DNA from 3 places in the Massilia sp. METH4 genome. Region 2 is predicted to be linked to each of the others. Evidence: predicted binding sites of a transcription regulator. Region 2 holds the regulator's gene; each other region holds the start of a gene.

Region 1 (2,264 bases), 3.0 Mb from region 2:
TAGCCACCGGCGCCGTGCACCTCCTTCACCACCAGGTCGGGCAGGTTGGCCAGCGTGTATTCGAGCTCGTCCTTCTTCCGGCACTGGTACGTCGGCACGTTGTTCAGCACCGGCTGCTCGGACAGGTAGAATCGGATCATGTCCGGCACGTATGGGTAGATCGACTTGTCGTCCGCCACGCCGGTGCCGATGGCATTGGCGAGCGTCACGCGGCCGGCGCGGTAGACCGACAGCAGGCCCGGCACGCCCAGCGAGGAATCGGCGCGGAAGGACAGCGGATCGAGGAAATCGTCGTCCAGCCGTCGGTAGATCACGTCGACCCGGCGCGGGCCGCGTGTGGTGCGCATGTACACCGCGTTGTCGTTGACGAACAGGTCCTTCCCTTCGACGAGCTCGACACCCATTTGCTGGGCCAGGAATGCATGCTCGAAGTAGGCCGAGTTGTACATGCCCGGGGTCATCACCACCACCGTCGGATCGGGGGCGCCGACCGGGGCGACCGAACGCAGGTTGTCCAGCAACAGGTCGGGGTAATGGTCGACCGGCGCGACACGGTGGCGCGCGAACAGTTCGGGGAACAGCCGCATCATCATCTTGCGGTCCTCCAGCATGTAGGAGACGCCGGACGGGACCCGCAGATTGTCTTCCAGTACATAGAATTCGCCGGCGCCGGCGCGCACGATATCGACCCCGGCAATGTGGGCATAGATGTCCGACGCCACGCCGATGCCCTGCATCTCGGGGCGGTACTGGGCGTTCCGGTAGATCTGCTCGGCCGGCACCACGCCGGCCCGGATGATCTCCTGGTCGTGGTAGATGTCGTGGATGAACATGTTCAGCGCTTTCACGCGTTGCACCAGCCCGCGTTCCAGTTGCGCCCACTCGCCGGCCGGGATGATGCGGGGAATCGCATCGAACGGGATCAGCCGTTCCGTGCCGGCGTCGTCGCCATACACGGCGAACGTGATGCCCACCCGGCGGAACGTCAGGTCCGCTTCGAGGCGCTTGCGCTCCAGCGATTCCGGTGTCTGTTCGGCAAGCCAGGCGGCGAACTCGCGGTAGTGCTGCCGTACGCCGTCTGGCGCCGACATTTCGTTGTAGAAGTACACGTTGGTTTTCCTCCCATGACCGCATACGATATGCAATTGCTGTGCCATCTGCGCGCACGATTGAAAATCCTTTACAGTTGAGTTTCCTCGCGGCATCATTACGTGCCGACCCAATCAATGTCCGGCGCCCGTATTTCCCTGACAACTCTCCCGATTGGGCCCGCATGCCTGTAAGCTTTCCGCAGTTTCCGCAACCGGGGCCGCCCGGCATTGTCGCTCGCCCGCCACAGGCCGACGTCCGGCACGTGTGGGCCGGCGCCATGGCGGTCGGAACCGGCGACATGGTGCTGACCGCACTGCTGGGCTCCTGCGTGGGGATCGGCATCATCTGGCGGCGCAAGAAGCGTTGCGCGCTGGCGCATTGCCTGCTCGCGGAAGCGCCGGCGGGCGATTCCGGCATCGACGTCCGCTACGTCAGCAATGCCGTTCCCGCCTTGCTGCGCGGGCTCGGCGCGCGGCCGGAGGATTACGCCGAACTGGAAGTGGTGGCCGCCGGCGGCGCCAGCCTGTTCGACCGCGTGCAGTCGCCGCTGCGCGTCGGCGAACGCAATATCGTCGCGTTCGAGCGCGCCATGCAGTCGTACGGCCTACGCGTGGTCCACCAATTGACGGGCGGCAGCCTCGGCTCCCGCATCACGCTGCACTGCGCCACGCTGGTCTACGAAACGAAGCGGCTGCAATCCAGCTGACGGGCGCGGCGCCGATGCCGCGCTCCCACTACAATGCGCTTTTTGCCAGTGGAGGACGGATGAAGGCCATCGTGACGGGACACAGCCGGGGATTGGGCGAGGGTATCGCGCGCGCCTTGCTGGCGCGCGGCGCCGAGGTGATGGGCATTGCCAGGCACGGCAATCCCGGCTTGCCAGGCGTGCGCGAGGTGGCGCTCGACCTCGGCGATCCGGCGGCGCTGTCCGCCTGGCTGGATGGCGGCGAGCTGGCCGCTTTCCTGGCCGGCGCCGAGCGCGCAATCCTTATCAATAATGCCGGGGTCGTGCAACCGGTCGGCCCTCCGGGCGGGCAGGGAGCAGGCCGGCTGGCGCTGGCGGTTACCGTGAATGTCACCGCCGCGCTGGTGCTCACCGATGCGTTCGTGGCCGCGACGGCCGGCTGCGCCGGGCGGCGCGTGGCGCACGTATCGAGCGGGGCGGGCAGGGC
Region 2 (2,264 bases):
CGATGCGCGGCTGAACGCGCTGCTGGCCGACCTGCAGATCGAGAAGCTGCGCGAGAACACGGCGCTGTCGCTGTCCGGCGGCGAGCGGCGCCGCGTGGAAATCGCCCGCGCGCTGGCCACCAACCCGCGTTTCGTGCTGCTCGACGAGCCGTTCGCCGGCGTGGACCCGATCGCGGTGATCGAAATCCAGCGCATCGTGCGCTTCCTGAAGGAGCGTGGCATCGGCGTATTGATCACGGATCACAACGTGCGCGAAACGCTGGGCATCTGCGACCGGGCGTATATCATCAATCAGGGCAGCGTACTGGCTTCCGGCCGGCCGGACGACATCATTGCCGACGAATCCGTGCGCCGCGTTTATCTGGGTGAACATTTCCGCATGTGATCCACCATTTCCAGCCCTTGAACGCAGCCCTTGAACGTTATTGATCAGCCATGAAACAGTCTTTGCAACTGCGCACTTCCCAGCATCTCGCGCTGACGCCGCAACTGCAGCAGTCGATCCGGCTGCTGCAATTGTCCACGCTGGAGCTGCACCAGGAACTGGAACAGCTGCTGACCGATAACCCCCTGCTCGAGCGGCTCGACGATCCGCTCGACCGCTCGGTGCGCCTGCTGGCCGATGGCGCGATCAATACCTCGCAGGGCGGCACCGAGGCGCCGCCGGAGGGCGGCCCGGCGCACGACGCGCCGGCCGCGCCGGAACCGGAGGCGTATGACGGCGGCGATGGCGAAGGGCTGGCCACCGGCGACCTCGACTGGGGCAGCGCCGGCAGCGGCAAGGGCCCGGACGACGACGATGCCCGCCCGCAGCTGGAAGCGAGCCACCGCAGCCTGCGCGAGCACCTGATGGAGCAGATGCGCGTCACGGTCCTCGAATCCCGCGATCGCGCCCTGGTGGAACTGATCATCGACGCGCTGGACGACAACGGCTATCTCGAAGAGAGCCTGGAAGAGATCCATGAACGCTTGCCGGAAGAGCTGGAAATCGAGATCGACGAGTTGCGCACGGCCCTGAAACTGCTGCAGAGCTTCGACCCGCCCGGCATCGGCGCCCGCAACGCCTCCGAATGCCTGGCGCTGCAGATCCGGCGCATGCCGAACGTGCCGCTGGTGACCCGCCGCATGGCGCTGTGCATCGTCGAAAAACACCTGCAATGGTTCGCCCAGCGCGACTTCAACAAGCTCAAGAAGGCGCTCGATTGCGATGACGAAGACTTGCGAGAGGCGCAGGCCGTGATTCGCCAATGCAATCCGCATCCGGGCGCCGCCTTCGCACCCGACGTGTCAGACTATGTGGTACCGGACGTGGTGGTGAAGAAAGGACGCAACGGCTGGGTCGTCACACTGAACAACGACGTGATGCCGCGCCTGCGTGTCAATGCGCTGTATGCCAGCCTGCTCAAGCAGGGCAAGGGCGAATCGCAGATGAGCGCCCAGTTGCAGGAAGCCAAGTGGCTCATCAAGAACATGCGCCAGCGCTTCGACACCATCCTCCGCGTGGCCCAGGCCATCGTCGAGCGGCAGAAGAACTTTTTCTCGCATGGCGCTGTGGCAATGAGGCCCCTTGTGTTGCGCGAGATTGCTGATACACTGGGCCTGCACGAGAGCACTATCTCTCGGGTAACAACTCAAAAATACATGCTGACCCCTCACGGCATGTTTGAGTTGAAGTACTTTTTTGGCAGCCATGTCGCAACCGAAGCTGGTGGGGAAGCTTCCTCGACTGCGATCAGGGCGCTGATTGTGCAATTCACAGGAGCCGAAGACCCGAAGAACCCTTTATCCGACAGTAAGATTGCGGACATGCTGGGTGAACAAGGCATGGTGATTGCACGGCGCACCGTCGCCAAGTATCGCGAAGCATTGAAAATCCCTCCAGTCAGCCTCCGCAAGTCTTTGTAGTCACTCTTTGCTTTTCATGCAGTGCATGGGTTCCTCTGCGCCGCCGTCTTGATTGGTGGAGACCGCACGAACCTGTAAATATTTCTTTAGGAGTGTGTGTATGAATCTGACTATCAGTGGACACCATATCGACGTTACCCCTGCCATTCGCGAGTATGTGCAGAACAAGCTGGAACGCGTTAGACGCCATTTCGATCAGCTGATCGATGTAAGTGTGATCCTGAGTGTAGATAATCTCACCGAGAAAGAAAAAAGGCAGAAGGCGGAAATCAATCTGCGCATGTCGGGCAAAACGGTATTCGTCGAAAGCGTCGCGCAAGACTTGTATGCGGCCATCGACACGCTGATCGACAAGCTGG
Region 3 (2,264 bases), 1.6 Mb from region 2:
CAGATGCCATGGGCCGAGTGTCAAACAAGTGTTCTTGATTGTTATTCCTGCGCGCCGGCGCTGCCGGTGCGGTGAAATCTGTTGTTAATACTAATCAACTCTTTGCCAAATTTCAAGCGGGAAACTACGAATACAGATCAGAAATGTGTAGTTTGCGCAACAGTGCCGCTCAGGCGCGCTTGCCGCGCCGGCGCCAGGCGACCGCGCCCAGCACGGCGAAGCCGGCCAGCGTCATCGGCAAGGCGTGCGGCTCCGGCACCGGCAGCAGCGTCGGCGTGCTGGTCGAGATATCGCGGCCGAAGAACACGAGGTTCGAGAAGCCCGGTACCTGCCCGCCATTGTTCAGCCACTCGATGCTCCAGGTGCCCGAGAGCGTCTGGCCGGCGGCCACGTCCTGGTTATCGAACAGGAAGGCGGTACTGGCATTCGCGGCGTGGATCGCCACGGTCAGGTCGAGCGTGGCGTTCAGCGTGCTGCTGGTGTTCGTGATCGTCCAGGTACCGCTGGTGGCGCTCGTCTTGTCGAACGAAAAATCGAACAGCGTCGACGCATCCGCCAGCGTGCCGGACTTTTCAACCGTGCCGAGCACGCCCCACGCGCTGGTATCGGCCTTGCCGAACTCGCTCGAGAAGCCGGCCGTATTGCCGCCGTATTGCATCGGGTTGACGGTGGAGAAGGCGATCATGCCGGCGTCGGCGTTTTCCAGCGTGACGTCGTCGGCGCTGGCGGCGCCGATCGATGGGCCGCTGTTCTGTTGCGCGGTGTTTCCGGAATTGCCTTTACCGTTGTTGTTCTTGGCCTGCGCGCCGGCGCCCATGGCCAGTGCCGCGCAGAGCAGCACTTTCGTCATCGTCGAGGTGTTCATGAAATCCTGTTTGGTCGGTCTGCCGGGGGCTGAGGCAGCGTATGAAGTAGGCAACTTTTAGGCCATCATTCCCAGTTTACCTGTGGCCACAAAGAATTTCAACAAAGAATTTAGTATTTCGCAATGCCAAGTTCAATAAAACATGGCATGCGACGCGACGTGGGAAACGTTCGAGCGCCGCTTCAGCGCTTTTCTCCCGGGTGGCGCGCCAGCCAGGCCGACAATTGTTTCTCGTAGCGCTCCAGGGCGCCGTTGTACAGGTCATGGATACACACGGCGCAACCGCTGCCGCAGCAGTCGCCCGGCTCCGGCGGCCTGGGTGGAACAGGGCGCGGATCGGCTGGCTGGACAGGCATTGTCATGACGGAGCTTGGCGTGCAGCTCAGGCCACTGCCTCCCCCTGCGCCATCAGCGTGCCGTTCTTGCCGCGCACCTTGGCGCGCAGCAGCGCCTCGTCGGCGCGCCGCACCAGTTCCTGCGGGCCTTCCGATTGCGGCCGCATCGCCGCCACACCGATGCTCACGGTCAGCACGCCGAACGGCGAATCCTCGTGCGGCAGCGCCAGCGCGGCCACCTCGGCAACGATCGCCTGCGCGCCCTGCTGGGCCACCGCCGCGTCGCCGGCGGCCCACAGCACGGCGAATTCCTCGCCGCCGTAGCGTGCCACCACGTCGGTGGTGCGGCGGCCATGGCGGCCCAGCACGCCGGCCACGGCGCGCAACGCCGCGTCGCCGGCCGCATGGCCGTGGCGTTCGTTGTATTGCTTGAACCAGTCGAGGTCCACCATGGCCAGCGCCAGCACCTGGCCGGTGCGGGCGGCGCGGCGCCATTCGGCGTCGAGCTTGGCGTCGAAGCCGCGGCGGTTCGCCACGCCCGTCAGCCCGTCGGTGGTCGATTGCGCCGCCAGCTTCAGGTGCGATTCCTCCAGCGCGGCGGTGCGCGAGCGCACCAGGTCTTCCAGCGCGCGGTTGGCGCGCTTCAGGCGCCGCATGCGCCAGTGCCAGACGCCCCACAGCAGCACCAGCACCAGGGCGGCGGCCAGCGCGCGGAACCACAGCGTTTCCCAGAACGGCGGCGTGATCGTCACCGTCAGGGTCACCGGTTCCTCGTTCCACTGGCCGCGGTGGTTCGATGCCTTTACCCGGAACACATAGCGGCCCGGGTCGAGGTTGGTATAGGTGGCGGCGCGGCGCGTGGCATCGGTCTCGACCCACTCGCGGTCGAACCCTTCCAGCCGGTATGCATAGCGATTCAGCGCCGGCTCCGTGTAATGCAGCGCCGCGAACTCGATCGAGAAGGCAGGCGTGCCGGAGAGCGTGAGCGCGCGCGGCGCCGTCACCGTGCCTTCCAGCGTCACGCCCGCATGGGGGCCCGGCTCGGCCAATGAACGGTTGTAGAC

The links. The regulator sigma-54, encoded in region 2, starts transcription at its own class of promoters, with help from an activator protein. The targets are predictions, from matches to a motif close to TGGCANGNAANCTGCTTT.
Region 1: the regulator sigma-54 is predicted to act here: its motif matches at 1,139-1,156, upstream of V6Z91_RS23565 (circularly permuted type 2 ATP-grasp protein).
Region 3: the regulator sigma-54 is predicted to act here: its motif matches at 913-930, upstream of V6Z91_RS03220 (PEP-CTERM sorting domain-containing protein).

What each region holds. Positions count from the first base shown of each region.
Region 1 covers NZ_CP146614.1:5,373,036-5,375,299, reverse strand. Annotated here, with positions in the region: gene V6Z91_RS23565 (circularly permuted type 2 ATP-grasp protein) at 1-1,091, opposite strand, end outside; gene V6Z91_RS23560 (chemotaxis protein CheD) at 1,370-1,798, shown strand; gene V6Z91_RS23555 (SDR family oxidoreductase) at 1,858-2,264, shown strand, end outside.
Region 2 covers NZ_CP146614.1:2,364,211-2,366,474, forward strand. Annotated here, with positions in the region: gene lptB (LPS export ABC transporter ATP-binding protein) at 1-385, shown strand, start outside; gene V6Z91_RS10480 (RNA polymerase factor sigma-54) at 436-1,905, shown strand; gene raiA (ribosome-associated translation inhibitor RaiA) at 2,006-2,264, shown strand, end outside.
Region 3 covers NZ_CP146614.1:736,485-738,748, reverse strand. Annotated here, with positions in the region: gene V6Z91_RS03220 (PEP-CTERM sorting domain-containing protein) at 170-865, opposite strand; gene V6Z91_RS03215 (oxidoreductase-like domain-containing protein) at 1,048-1,227, opposite strand; gene V6Z91_RS03210 (two-component regulator propeller domain-containing protein) at 1,248-2,264, opposite strand, start outside.